2 regions of the Nocardioides nitrophenolicus genome follow, and region 2 is predicted to be linked to the other one. Evidence: riboswitches for the same ligand, from Rfam matches in the RefSeq annotation. Region 2 holds a riboswitch; the other holds the start of a gene.
The links. Region 2 has a riboswitch for FMN ahead of JOD66_RS21585 (6,7-dimethyl-8-ribityllumazine synthase). Riboswitches for the same ligand answer to the same signal wherever they lie in the genome.
Positions count from the first base shown of each region.

Region 1: linked by a shared signal. The riboswitch ahead of ribD (bifunctional diaminohydroxyphosphoribosylaminopyrimidine deaminase/5-amino-6-(5-phosphoribosylamino)uracil reductase RibD) and the one ahead of JOD66_RS21585 (6,7-dimethyl-8-ribityllumazine synthase) in region 2 are both predicted to bind FMN.

Region 1 is NZ_JAFBBY010000001.1:103,358-109,862, reverse strand. Features, by position in the region: gene JOD66_RS29325 (acyl-CoA dehydrogenase family protein) at 1-1,047, shown strand, start outside; gene JOD66_RS00545 (FAS1-like dehydratase domain-containing protein) at 1,044-1,577, shown strand; gene JOD66_RS00540 (Zn-ribbon domain-containing OB-fold protein) at 1,574-1,963, shown strand; gene JOD66_RS00535 (MaoC family dehydratase) at 1,960-2,349, shown strand; gene JOD66_RS00530 (lipid-transfer protein) at 2,346-3,518, shown strand; gene JOD66_RS00525 (cupin domain-containing protein) at 3,532-4,026, opposite strand; FMN riboswitch at 4,106-4,235, shown strand; gene ribD (bifunctional diaminohydroxyphosphoribosylaminopyrimidine deaminase/5-amino-6-(5-phosphoribosylamino)uracil reductase RibD) at 4,359-5,369, shown strand; gene JOD66_RS00515 (riboflavin synthase) at 5,373-5,984, shown strand; gene JOD66_RS00510 (bifunctional 3,4-dihydroxy-2-butanone-4-phosphate synthase/GTP cyclohydrolase II) at 5,986-6,505, shown strand, end outside.
Region 2 is NZ_JAFBBY010000001.1:4,480,013-4,486,517, reverse strand. Features, by position in the region: gene JOD66_RS21600 (HNH endonuclease signature motif containing protein) at 1-438, shown strand, start outside; gene JOD66_RS21595 (MFS transporter) at 351-1,838, opposite strand; gene JOD66_RS21590 (DUF6234 family protein) at 1,986-2,417, shown strand; FMN riboswitch at 2,499-2,667, shown strand; gene JOD66_RS21585 (6,7-dimethyl-8-ribityllumazine synthase) at 2,720-3,172, shown strand; gene JOD66_RS21580 (DUF808 domain-containing protein) at 3,319-4,299, opposite strand; gene JOD66_RS21575 (acyltransferase family protein) at 4,336-5,418, opposite strand; gene JOD66_RS21570 (SIS domain-containing protein) at 5,508-6,505, opposite strand, start outside.

The DNA.
Region 1 (6,505 bases), 4.4 Mb from region 2:
TACGAGCGGATGATCCGCCGCCTCGGCGACGACGGTTGGATGGGAGTCGGCTGGCCGAAGGAGTACGGCGGACACGGGCTCGGCGAGATCGAGCAGACCATCTTCGCCAACGAGGCGCAGTACGCCGATGTGCACCTCCCGTCGGTCACCCTGCAGACCGTCGGGCCGACCCTGATCCGCTACGGGACGCAGAAGCAGAAGGACCTCTTCCTCGAGCGCATCCTCAAGGGCGACGTGCACTTCGCGATCGGCTACAGCGAGCCCGACGCCGGCACCGACCTCGCGTCCCTGCGGACGACGGCCAGGCTGGTCGAGGGTGACGGCGACCCGTACTACCTGGTCAACGGCCAGAAGCTGTGGACCACCGGTGGCCACCAGGCCGACTACCTCTGGCTGGCCGTGCGCACCGACCCGGACGCCCCCAAGCACAAGGGCATCTCGATCCTGATCGTGGACACGAAGGACCCGGGCTACAGCTGGACGCCGATCATCACCGCCGACGGCTCGCACCACGTCAACGCGACGTACTTCAACGACGTGCGGGTCCCGGTCGACATGCTGGTCGGGGAGGAGAACCAGGGCTGGCGGCTGATCACCACCCAGCTCAACCACGAGCGGGTCATGCTGGGGCCGGCCGGGCGGATCGAGGGGCTTCGGGACCGCGTGGTCCGCTGGGCCGACGCCGCCGGGATCCGCGACCGCTCCGACGTACGGGACCTGCTCGGCAGGACGACCGCGGTGTTCCGGATCAACGAGCTGCTCAACTGGGAGGTCGCGCGCGCCGCTGCCGCCGGCGAGATCGAGGTGGCCGACGCGTCCTCGTCGAAGGTGTTCGCCTCCGACCAGGTGCAGCACCTGCTCGCCGACCTCGTCTCGCTCGTGCACCGCCACGGCGACGCGGGAGAGCCGCAGACGAAGGAACTGCTCGACTACCTCGACGCCCAGGCCAAGCGGAACCTGGTGCTCACCTTCGGCGGCGGCGTCCAGGAGGTGCAGCGCGAGCTGATCTCGATGTTCGGCCTCGGCCTGCCGAGGGTGCCCCGATGAGCGCGCCCGAGCTGGTGGACGCCACCGTCCACGAGAAGGTGATGGCCGAGGCCGAGCGGATCAAGGGCTGGGGAGAGGCGGCCGAGCGGTTCGCCCGCGACGAGGTCAACCAGCCCACGATCAACAACTGGCTGGAGGCGATCGGCCTCGACAGCCCGCGCTTCACCGCGGGGGAGGCGCCGCCGTCGATGGCCCAGGTCTGGACCATGTACGGCCTCGGCGGACGGCCGGCTGAGGACGACCCGCTGCACGCGATGATGCGGGCGCTCACCGACGCCGGCTTCACCGCCGTCCTCGGCACCAACTGCGAGCAGTCCTATGACCGCTACCTGAAGGTGGGGGAGCGGCTGCGGGTCACCACCGCGCTCGACTCGGTCGTCGGCCCCAAGGCGACCGGGATGGGCGTCGGCTACTTCGTGACCTCGCGCAACACCTGGTACGTCGACCACCCCGACGGGCGCGGTGAGCGGGTCGCGACCATGCTCTTCCGGGTCCTCAAGTTCGTCCCGCGCGCGAAGGCCGACGCGTGAGTGGCCCGGTGCGCCCGGTCGTCAACCGGGACAACGCCTACTTCTTCGAGGGCACGGCGGCCCACGAGCTGCGCATCCAGAAGTGCAACGCCTGCGGGGTGCTGCGCCACCCGCCGGGCCCGGCCTGCCCGGACTGCGGCGCCTTCGACCGCGGCTACGTCGTGGCCGCCGGCACCGGCACGGTGTTCTCCTATCTCGTGCACCACGCCCCGCAGGTCCCCGGCAAGCAGCTGCCCCTGGTCGTCGCCCTGCTCGACCTCGACGAGGGCGTGCGGATGGTGGCCGAGATGACCGGCCCGGTCGAGATCGGCGACCGCGCGGTCGTCGGCTGGAACGTGGTCGACGACGAGCTGACCCTCCCGATCTGGACGAAGGTGGACCGATGAGCGCCGTGCTGAAGGTGGGGGACCGGCTTCCCGAGTGGAGCCTGCCCATCACCCCGACCCTGGTCGTCTCGACGGCGATCGCGACCCGGGACTTCCAGGACGTGCACCACGACCGGGACATCGCGCAGGCTGCCGGCTCGAAGGACATCTTCGTCAACATCCTCACCTCCACCGCGCTGTGCGAGCGCTACGTCACCGACTGGGCCGGGCCCGACGTGCAGATCCGGGGGATCGCGATCCGGCTCGGCGCGCCGGCGTACCCCTATGACACGTTCACCTTCAGCGGCGAGGTGACCGAGGTCGCCGACGGCGTCGCGACGATCAAGGTGGTCGGCGCGGTGTCGCTCGGCGACCACGTCGTCGGAACGGTCACGGTGGCGGCATGAGCGAGCGCACCCTCTCCGGCAAGGCCGCGATCGCCGGCATCGGCGCCACCGAGTTCTCCAAGGAGTCCGGCCGCTCCGAGCTCCAGCTCTCCGTCGAGGCCGTGCGCCACGCCCTCGCCGACTGCGGCCTCACGCCCGCCGACGTCGACGGTCTGGTCACCTTCACCATGGACACGTCGTCCGAGATCGCGGTCGCCCGCGAGCTCGGGATCCCGGAGCTGCGCTTCTTCAGCCGGATCAACTACGGCGGCGGCGCCGCCTGCGCGACCGTCCAGCAGGCCGCGATGGCCGTCGCCACCGGCGTCGCCGACGTCGTCGTCGCCTACCGCGGCTTCAACGAGCGCTCCGGCGACCGCTTCGGTCAGGTCTCCAACTGGGCGGCGGCGCAGGTCAACACCAATGGCCTCGACAACGCCTGGACCTACCCGCTCGGCCTCTCCACCCCGGCCGCCACGGTCGCCATGCAGGCGCGCCGCTACATGCACGAGTACGGCGCCACCTCGGCCGACTTCGGCGCGGTCGCCGTCGCCGACCGGCGCCACGCGGCCACCAACCCGGCCGCCTTCTTCTACGGCAAGCCGATCACCATCGAGGACCACCAGGCGTCCCGGATGATCGCCGACCCCCTGCACCTGCTCGACTGCTGCCAGGAGTCCGACGGCGCCGTCGCGCTCGTCGTCGTGTCGGCCGAGCGGGCCCGCGACCTGGCCCAGCCGCCGGCGTACGTCGCGGCGGCGGCGCAGGGCTCGGGCAGGGACCAGTTCGTGATGACGTCGTACTACCGCGACGACATCGGGATCCCGGAGATCGGCGTCGTGGGCCGCGAGCTGTGGAAGCAGTCGGGCCTCGCGCCCGCGGACCTGCCGATGGCGATCCTCTACGACCACTTCACGCCGTACGTGCTGATGCAGCTGGAGGAGCTCGGCTTCTGCGGCCGCGGCGAGGCCAAGGACTTCGTCAAGGACGGCGCCATCGAGGTCGGCGGCCGGCTGCCCATCAACACCCACGGCGGCCAGCTCGGCGAGGCCTACATCCACGGCATGAACGGGATCGCCGAGGGCGTGCGCCAGATCCGCGGCACGTCGGTCAACCCGGTCGCCGACGCGCAGCACGTTCTGGTCACCGCCGGCACCGGCGTGCCGACGAGCGGGCTGATCCTCTCGGCCTAGGAAGCGGAGGAGCCTAGGACTCCTCGACCCACACGTTGTCGTGCGCCCGCATGAACGCGTCGTACTCCTCCGGCGTCCACTCCTCGCCGCGCGCCAGCCGGTCGAGCCCCTCGAAGTACGGCTCGCGCGGCGCGCCGGGCGCGAAGTGCAGCAGCATCGAGGCCGGGGCGCCGGACTCGTTGCGGAAGCCGTGGATCCCTCCGGGCGGGACGTGCAGGAAGTCGCCCGGGCGGGCGGTGGTCCACGCGGAGCCGGTGTGGATGCGGACCTCGCCGTCGAGCACGTAGAACGACTCGGCCATGGCGCGGTGGTAGTGCGGCCCCGGCCCGCTCACGGCGTCGGAGAACTCCCAGCGGTAGAGCCCGAACAGGCCGCCGGTCGCCTCGCCGCGGGCGAGGTAGTGCACCCGGTTGCCGTTGGGGTAGACGAGATCGGCCGGTGTCGCGCTCGGGCGCACCCACGCCGAGACCTCGCCGTCGCCGTCGTAGAGCGGAGGGGGATACGACATGGGGCGACGCTACGACAGTCCCAGTGACCGGACCCACAGTCCGCGGCGTGTCGCGGTGTGCCACCATGGTGCCAAGAGCTCGCGTGCTCTGGGGTCGGTGAAAATCCGAACCGGCGGTGACAGTCCGCGACCCGATCGCAGCCAGTGATCGGTTGACCAGGTGGAACTCCTGGACCGACGGTCAAAGTCCGGATGGGAAGTGCACGCACGAGTGTCCGACGGACGGCCGAGCACGGCCGCCCGACGTACGCCAGGCAAGCCCCGGAGTCCGCGTCCAGGACGACGAGAGGCGGTGGCCGGTGGCGGAGACGTTCACCCGGGAGTACGACGCGATGCGTCGTGCGCTCGCGCTGGCAGCGACCCCCGGGGTGCCCCTGCACCCCAACCCGCGGGTGGGCTGCGTGCTGCTCGCCCCCGACGGCAGCATCGTCGGGGAGGGCTACCACCACGGCGCCGGAACGCCGCACGCCGAGGTCGAGGCGTTGAAGGTGGCCGGCGAGCGGGCCCGCGGCGCGACCGCCGTCGTCACGCTGGAGCCGTGCAACCACACCGGCCGGACCGGCCCCTGCGCCCAGGCCCTGATCGCCGCCGGCGTGACTCGCGTCGTGATCGCGCAGCGCGACCCGAACCCGCAGGCCGCGGGCGGCCTGGACACGCTGCTGGAGGCCGGACTCGAGGTCGATGCCGGGCTGCTGGCCGACGAGGCCGCCGAGCTCAACCGGACCTGGACCTTCGCCCACCTCAACGGCCGGCCGTTCGTGACCTGGAAGTTCGCGACGACCCTCGACGGCCGCAGCGCCGCCGCCGACGGCAGCTCGCGCTGGGTCTCCTCGCCTGCCGCGCGCCGCGACACCCACCTGCTGCGCGCCCTGTGCGACACCATGCTCGTGGGCGCGAACACGGTCGAGGTCGACGACCCGCAGCTGACCGTGCGCGGCGACGACGACCAGCCGGTCGGGGAGCAGCCGCTGCGGGTGGTGCTGGGGGAGCGTGAGCTCGCCGAGGACCGCCGGGTGTTCGACGACGCCGCGCCCACGGTGCACCTGCGCACCCGCGATCCCGAGCAGGCCCTGCGCATCCTGTACGCCGAGCACGACCGCCACCACGTCTTCCTGGAGGGCGGGCCGACCCTGGCCGCCGCCTTCCTGCGGGCCGGGCTGGTCGATGAGGTCGTCACGTACGTCGCCCCGATGCTCCTCGGCGCCGGCCGCTCGGCCGTCGGCGACCTCGGAATCGGGACCATCGGCGACGCGTTGCACCTCCGGCTGATCGAGACCACCGTCGTCGGCGAGGGCGCCGAGGCCAACGTGCGCATGATCATGCGCCCCAGCGAGAGGAACTGAGGAATGTTCACCGGCATCGTCGAGGAGCTCGGCACCGTCACCGCCGTCGAGGACCAGGGGGACGCCATCCGGCTCACCATCGCCTCCGAGGTGACCCTGTCCGACGCCGGCCTCGGTGACTCGATCGCGGTCAACGGCTGCTGCCTGACCGTCGCCGAGCGCAGCGACACGACCTGGACCGCCGACGTGATGGCCGAGACCCTCGCCAAGACCAGCATCGGCGGCCTGGCCGTGGGCGACCGGGTCAACCTGGAGCGCGCCGTCACCGCGGAGAAGCGGCTGGGCGGCCACGTCGTGCAGGGACACGTCGACGCCGTCGGCGAGGTCGTCGCCCGCACCCCCAGCGAGCACTGGGAGATCGTCGAGATCAAGCTCCCCGACGACCTGGGGCGCTATCTCGTCGACAAGGGCTCGATCACCGTCGACGGCACCTCCCTCACGGTGGTCGAGGCGAGGGACGACACCTTCACCGTCAGCCTGATCCCCGAGACCCTGGCCCGCACGACCCTCGGCTTCCGCGGCGTCGGCGACCGGGTCAACCTCGAGGTCGACGTGATCGCCAAGCACGTCGAGAAGCTCGTGCGTGCCTACACCAGCGCCAGCAAGGAGAACTGACATGTCGGTGCGACTGGACCCGGTCGATCGTGCGATCGCCGACATCGCGGCGGGCAGGGCCGTCGTCGTGGTCGACGACGAGGACCGCGAGAACGAGGGCGACATCATCTTCGCCGCCAGCAAGGCGACGCCGGAGCTGATGGCGTTCACGATTCGCCACTCCAGCGGCGTGATCTGCGCGCCGATGCCCGGCGCGATGCTCGACCGGCTCGAGATCCCGCTGATGACCCCCCACAACAAGGACGCCTACCGCACGGCGTACACCATCTCGGTCGACGCCCGCGACGGCGTCAGCACCGGCATCTCCGCGGCCGACCGGGCCCACACGGTGCGGGTGCTGGCCGACTCCGCGACCGAGCCGTGGGAGCTGACCAGGCCCGGTCACGTGTTCCCGCTGCGCTACCGCGAGGGCGGCGTGCTGGTGCGCCGCGGCCACACCGAGGCCGCCGTCGACCTGTGCCGGCTCGCCGGGCTCACGCCGGCGGGCGTGCTGGTCGAGGTCGTCAACGACGACGGCACCA
Region 2 (6,505 bases):
CAGGTCCGCGAATGGCTGCAGGTCTCGGGGACCTCGGTGGTGGTCCGGCCCGTGGTGGACCTCGCCGAGCACGTCCCCGTCGACTCCTACGAGATCCCCGACCGGCTGCGCGCCCGGGTCGAGCTGCGCGACCACACCTGCCGCTTCCCCCACTGCCCCATCCGCGCCGACCGCTGCGACCTCGACCACGCGACGCCGCACCGCGACGGCGGCCCGACCTGTCCGTGCAACCTGGTCCCGCTGTGCCGCCAGCACCACCGCGCCAAGACCTTCACCGCCCGGCGCTATCTGCCGCTCTCGCCCGGCACCTATCTCTGGCGCTCACCCCACGACCTGCTGTTCGTGGTCGATCACCGCGGCACCCGCCCCGTCGACGTCGGCCGCCCCATCCCGCCCGACGCCTGGGCCTGCACCCCCACCCGGGCCGATGCCGCCTGACGCAACAGCAGCCCGCCCGCCACCGCACACCCGAGCGCCACCACCGCGCCGGCGAGCACCGCGTGGTGCAGCCCGGCGACGAAGGCGTCGGCGTCGGCGTACGGTCCGGCGGCGGGGACGAAGGTGCCGAGCCAGGCGACCCCGACGGCGAGGCCGGTCTGGCGGAAGGTGTCGTTGGCGCCGGCGGCGAGTCCGCTCTGCTCGGGCGGCAGGGCGGCCAGCGCGAGGGCGCTGCCGGCGGGGTTGAACAGGCCGGTGCCGACGCAGGCGAGCAGGAAGCCGGGCAGGATCGAGGCCCAGCCGGCGTCGGCGTGGGTGGTCGAGGCGAACAGCGCCATGCCGGCGGCGACGAGCAGCAGTCCGGCCACGGCGAGCGCTCCGGGCGCGAAGCGGCTCATCAACCCGGCGGTCATGCCGGAGACCACGAAGACGAGTGCGGTGCCGGGCAGGTAGGCGAGCCCGGTCTGCAGCGGGCTCAGCCCGACGACCCCCTGGAGGTAGAGCGTGACGTAGAGGAAGCCGGCGAAGAAGGACGCCGAGATGCCGACGACCAGGACCTGCGGCGCGCTGAAGGCAGGGCGCCGGAAGTGCGTGAGCGGGAGCATCGGCGCGGGTGAACGGTGCTCGATGACGACGAGGGCGACCAGCGCGACGGCGGCGCCGCCGAGGGAGGCGACGACCGGGCCGCTCCCCCAGCCGTCCTCGTTGCCGCGCAGCAGCGCGAGCACGAGCAGGAAGAGCCCGACGACCAACGCCACCTGCCCCGGTACGTCGAGGCGTCGGGCCCGCGGGTCCCTGCTCTCCCGCACCCGCAGTGCGAGGGCGAGGGTGACCAGGCCGATCGGCACATTGCACCAGAAGATCGCGCGCCACCCGATCGCATCGGTCAGCACTCCGCCCACGAACGGACCGACCGCGAACACGGCGCCGATGGAGGCGCCGTAGACGCCGAGTGCGCGGGCGCGCTCCGCCGCGCTCGGGGTGACCTCGGAGATGAGGGCCAGCGCGGTGGCGAACAGCACCGCCGCGCCGAGTCCCTGGACGGCGCGCGCGGCGACCAGGGTGCCGATGCCGGGGGCGAGGGCGCAGGCCGCGGAGGCGAGGGTGAACAGGACCAGGCCGCCGGCGAACACCCGCTTGCGACCGCAGCGGTCCGCGATCGCGCCGGCCGAGAGGACCACGGCGGCCAGCGGCAGGGTGTAGGCGTCGATCACCCACTGCAGTCCGGTCAGGCCGGTCCCCAGTCCGGCCGCGATGTCCTCGAGCGCGGTGTTGACCACGCTGATGTCGAGCATCAGCATCACCGTCGCCACGCAGGCGACGGCGATGGCGGCCCTCCGCTCCGCAACGGGTACGTCGACCGGCCCGGTCGCGGCGGTCGTGGCAGATGTCGTCGTCATGGCCCCGATGCTGGTCGCCACGCCCGCGCGCCGACCATCCCATCCGGACGGGTTCTCCGGGGCCCAGATCTGCCGTGGTGCCGATGTCCCAGAGATCTGGGGTCGGGTACTCATGCCCTCGCCGGTCCCGCACGCGACCCTCCGAGCATGCCCCTCTCCCCCCACGGCCCGGACGCCCACGTCCCCGACGAGCCGCCCGCCGTCCTGCCCCTCCTCGTCGAGGCGCTCGCCTCGGCGGCGGCCGCCGGGATCGCCCTGTTCCTGCCGCTCCTGCAGTTCGGCGCCTACTTCTGCTTCGGCGGCGGCTGCGGCCCCGATCCCGGGGCGATCCACCTCTACCGCGTCCTGGTCGCGGTCCTGGCCGCGACGGCGGTCACCGCGCTCATCCTGGCGGTACGTCGCCGCGCGCGCGGGATGATCCGCTGGCACGCCGCGATCGCCCTGGCCGGTGCGGCGTCGGCCGTCCTGTTCGCGATCCCGGCGATCGACTGGGCCGAGCTGCGGAGGGACGACCCGCCACCGCTGGACCCGTCGTACGTCCCCTGCTACTCCGGCTCGAACGACTGCGTCGGCGGCTGACCGGCCGGGCCCCGGACAGCCAGGGCCGCCGCCAGGCGGGCAGGCGGACGCGGGGCGGCGGGCGCCCAGTACGCTGCTGCCGTACGTTCTCAGGGCGGGGTGGAACTCCCCACCGGCGGTGAGGGCGTCCCGGCGGATCCGGGGCGGCCGAGCCCGCGAGCGCCGGCCCGGTCTCCGTGACCGGGGCGGGTCAGCAGATCCGGTGCGACTCCGGAGCCGACGGTCACAGTCCGGAGGGAAGAGAACGCGACGGGCCTCGCGCGCGTCGTCACGCCCTGGGTGACACGCGAACAGGAGAACCCATGTCACCCACCGCCACCGCCGGCACCGTCGCGATCGTCGCGGCCCGCTGGCACGCCGACATCGTCGACGTCGCCGTCGACGCCTTCCGCACCGAGCTCAAGTCGCGCGGGTACGCCGTCGAGGTCGTCCACGTGCCCGGCGCCTTCGAGATCCCGCTGCAGGTACGCCGGCTGGCCCGGTCCGGTCGGTACGCCGGCGTCGCCGCGGCCGCCCTGGTCGTCGACGGCGGCATCTACCGCCACGACTTCGTGGCCTCCAGCGTGGTCGACGCCCTGATGCGGATCCAGCTCGAGGCCGACGTCCCGGTGTTCTCGGCGGTGCTCACGCCGCACCACTTCCATGAGCACGACGAGCACACCGGCTACTTCCGCCGCCACTTCGAGACCAAGGGCCGTGAGCTGGCGGCCGCGCTCGACGCGACGGTCCGGCTGCCCGCGCTGCCCGCCGGCTGACCGTCCACGGTCGGGCGGCTCTGCGTCGTACCCGGCAGAACGGTCGTCCTCGAGGCGAGATCGCGACCCATCTGCCGGGTACGACGAGGACCCCGGCCCGACGAGGACCCCGGCCCGACGAGGACCCCGGCCCGAGACCCGCCGCCTCAGTGCGCGACCGGCGCCCCGTCGTCGTAGCGCTCGATCGGGTCCTTGTCACCCGAGAACGGCAGCACCCGGACGATCGCGACCACGATCGAGCCGACGACGAGGCCGATGACGGCGGAGATGCCGGTGTTGGCGAGCCAGGCGAGGGCGCTGCCGACGAAGCCGTGGACGGCGTGCTCGATGTCGTGCTCGATGCCGTGGACCCATTCGTAGGGCGCGTCCCACCACCCGGCCTCGTGCACGTTGACCAGCAGGATGTGGCCGCCGACCCAGAGCATGGCGACGGTGCCGACGATGGAGATGATCGCGAGCAGCCGCGGCATGAACGCGACCAGTCCGCGACCGAGCCGCTGCGCGAGGGCCGAGGAGCGCTGGGCGAGGCTGAGCCCGGCGTCGTCCATCTTCACGATGAGCGCCACGACGCCGTAGACGGCGATGGTGATCACGACTGCGACGACCAGGAGCGTGGCGAGCTTGGTCCAGAAGGTCTCGTCCTCGACCGACGCCAGCGAGATCACCATGATCTCGGCCGAGAGGATCAGGTCGGTGCGGATGGCGCCGGAGATCAGCTCCCGCTCCGCCTCGGGACCGACCTCGGCGACCGGCTTCTCGTGGTCGTCGTGCCCGCTGAACAGGTGCCAGATCTTGTGGGCGCCCTCGTAGGCCAGGAAGGTGCCGCCGACCATCAGGATGATGGGGAGCAGGTCGGGCAGGAACTCGCTCAGCAGCAGCGAGACCGGCAGGATGATGAGCAGCTTGTTGCGGATCGACCCGATCGCGATCTTCTTCACGATCGGGAGCTCCCGGGCTGCGGCGACCCCCTGGACGTACTGCGGCGTCACCGCGGTGTCGTCGATCACCACGCCCGCCGCCTTGGCGGTGGCCTTGCCGGCGGCGGCACTCACGTCGTCCATGGACGCCGCGGCCATCTTGGCGATGGCGGCGACGTCGTCGAGGAGACCGAACAGGCCGGCGCTCATCAGGCCCGGTCCGTGGGGAGAGACATGGCCCGAAGGCTACCGGGCCGAGGTGACCAGTCCCGCCTTCGCGGGCTCCCCCCGTTCCTGCTCGTGGACGACCTCGGTCAGCTGGACCGCCTCGCGGACCCGGCGGTGGGCCACGTCGAACGGGTCGACGACCCGCTCGAGCACCCGGCGAACGGGCGGCGCGGCCAGGCCGAGCGCGATGCCGACGCCGAGGCCGACCGCGGCGAGCAGGCCGAGCCCGGGGTGGGCGTGCGCCCAGTCGACGAACCCGAGGTACTCCAGCTCCTTCACGGCGAAGCCGTGGAACAGGTAGACCACCAGCGTGGCCGAGCCCATCCGGCTGAACCATCCCCCGACCCGCGGGACGACGCTCAACCAGGCGAACGCGCCGGCCACGCCGGCGAGCAGGATCAGCAGCCGGGTGAGGACCGCCGTCGAGGTGGGATCGTCGAGCAGCGACGGGGGACGCTGGTAGAGGTAGTCACGGCTGGCCCAGGTGTCCAGCGAGCCGGCGGCCACCCACAGCACGGCGAAGGTCGCGATCCCGACCAGCGCGGGGAAGCGCCCGCGCAGCCACTCCAAGGTCTCGGGCGTGGCCTTCAGGCCGAGCACGAAGAACGGCAGGAAGCCGACGATCCTCGGGGCGTCCAGCCAGCGGGTCCAGTCCCCCGCGAGGAGGAAGGCTCCGGCGAGCGAGACGCCGACCGCGACGACCACCCCACCGCGCAGCGGTCGGAACAGCGGGGTCGCGAGCCGCCAGGCGACCATGGCGAGCAGGTACCAGAACGGGAAGTGCGGGTCGGTCCACAGGTCCGAGAGCCGCTCGCCCCCGACGTTGATCCGGAACCACCCGAGCGCGCCCTCGAACAGGACGTACGGCACCAGCAGCGTGGTCACCAGCTGCCACAGCCGCGCCGCGGTGTAGGTGAAGCCCCGCGACAGGTAGCCGGACAGGAACACGAACGCCGGCATGTGCCACAGGTAGACGAAGTCGTAGAGGCGCCCGCCGACGCCGTCGGCCGGCAGCAGCGCGAGCAGGTGCCCGACGACGACGAGGGTCACCAGACCCATCTTCGCGTTGTCGAGCCACGGATCCCGAGAGGTGGAGGCCATCACTCCTTGGTACCCGAATCACCTGTGAGGAGACCAAGTGTCAGACAACCTGACGCTGAGCCTGCCCGCGTGACGCCAGCGGAGCCGGGTCAGTCGTCCACGAGACCGAGCCGGAGGTACTCGGCGGCGTAGGTGCCGCTCAGCAACAGCGAGGCGTAGCGGGCCACCTCGCCGGTCGCCTCGGACGAGACGTGCTCGATCCTGACGTCCTTGCTGCGGGCGGCGTCCTCGAGGCGGTGCCGCTGGTCGCGGACCACCGGGTCGTCGACGCCGTCGTCGAGGATGACCAGCACCGGCCGCCGGTCGCCGGTGCCGTCGGCCACCGGGTCGGCGAAGACGTTGCGCGGCCGGGCCGCCTCGACGACGGGGAGCAGGTGCTCGGCGTCACCTGCGAGCGCCGTGCGCCCCGAGGTACGCCGGATCGACTCGGCGATCCGGCGCGCGGCCCGCGCGGCGAGCACCGACCCGCCCCAGACCAGGGGTGCGGCGTCGGCAAGCGAGATGGCCAGCATCTTGGCCGGGTTGATCGAGATGTCGCGGTTCGGCGAGCAGGCGATCGCGACGGCGTCGAGCGCCTCGGAGACGGACTCGGGCTCGGCGCTCGGGCCGAGCTGGACCTGGTCCAGGAAGGAGAGCATCGCGACCGCCGTCGCGAGCTGGTCGCCGGTGCTGGTCGGCAGCAGCGTCGTCCAGCGGCCGGTGGCGTGCTCGGCCACCATCGAGCCGGGTGGTGCGGCCACGACGAGCTGGCAGCCGCGACGCGCGGCTTCGGCCACCGCCAGCGCGGTGCCGGCGTCACCGCCCTCCGGAGCGAGGACGACGACCAGGTCGAGGCTGCCGGCCCAGCCCGGCAACGCCGGCGACGGCCAGGCCACGAAGGGCACCGGGCAGAACGGCTCCAGCACCGCCCGGAGCAGGCGGGAGTCGGGTCCGGCGGCGATCACGGCCCGCGGCCGGGTCTCGATCGAGCGGGACACCGCCTCGGCGATCGCGTCGGCCGCCCCGCCGACCTCCCGGCGTACCCGGGAACCGGACTCGGCCAGCGTGCGCAACCGCAGGTCGGCGCTCGCGAGCGCCGCTTCGTCAT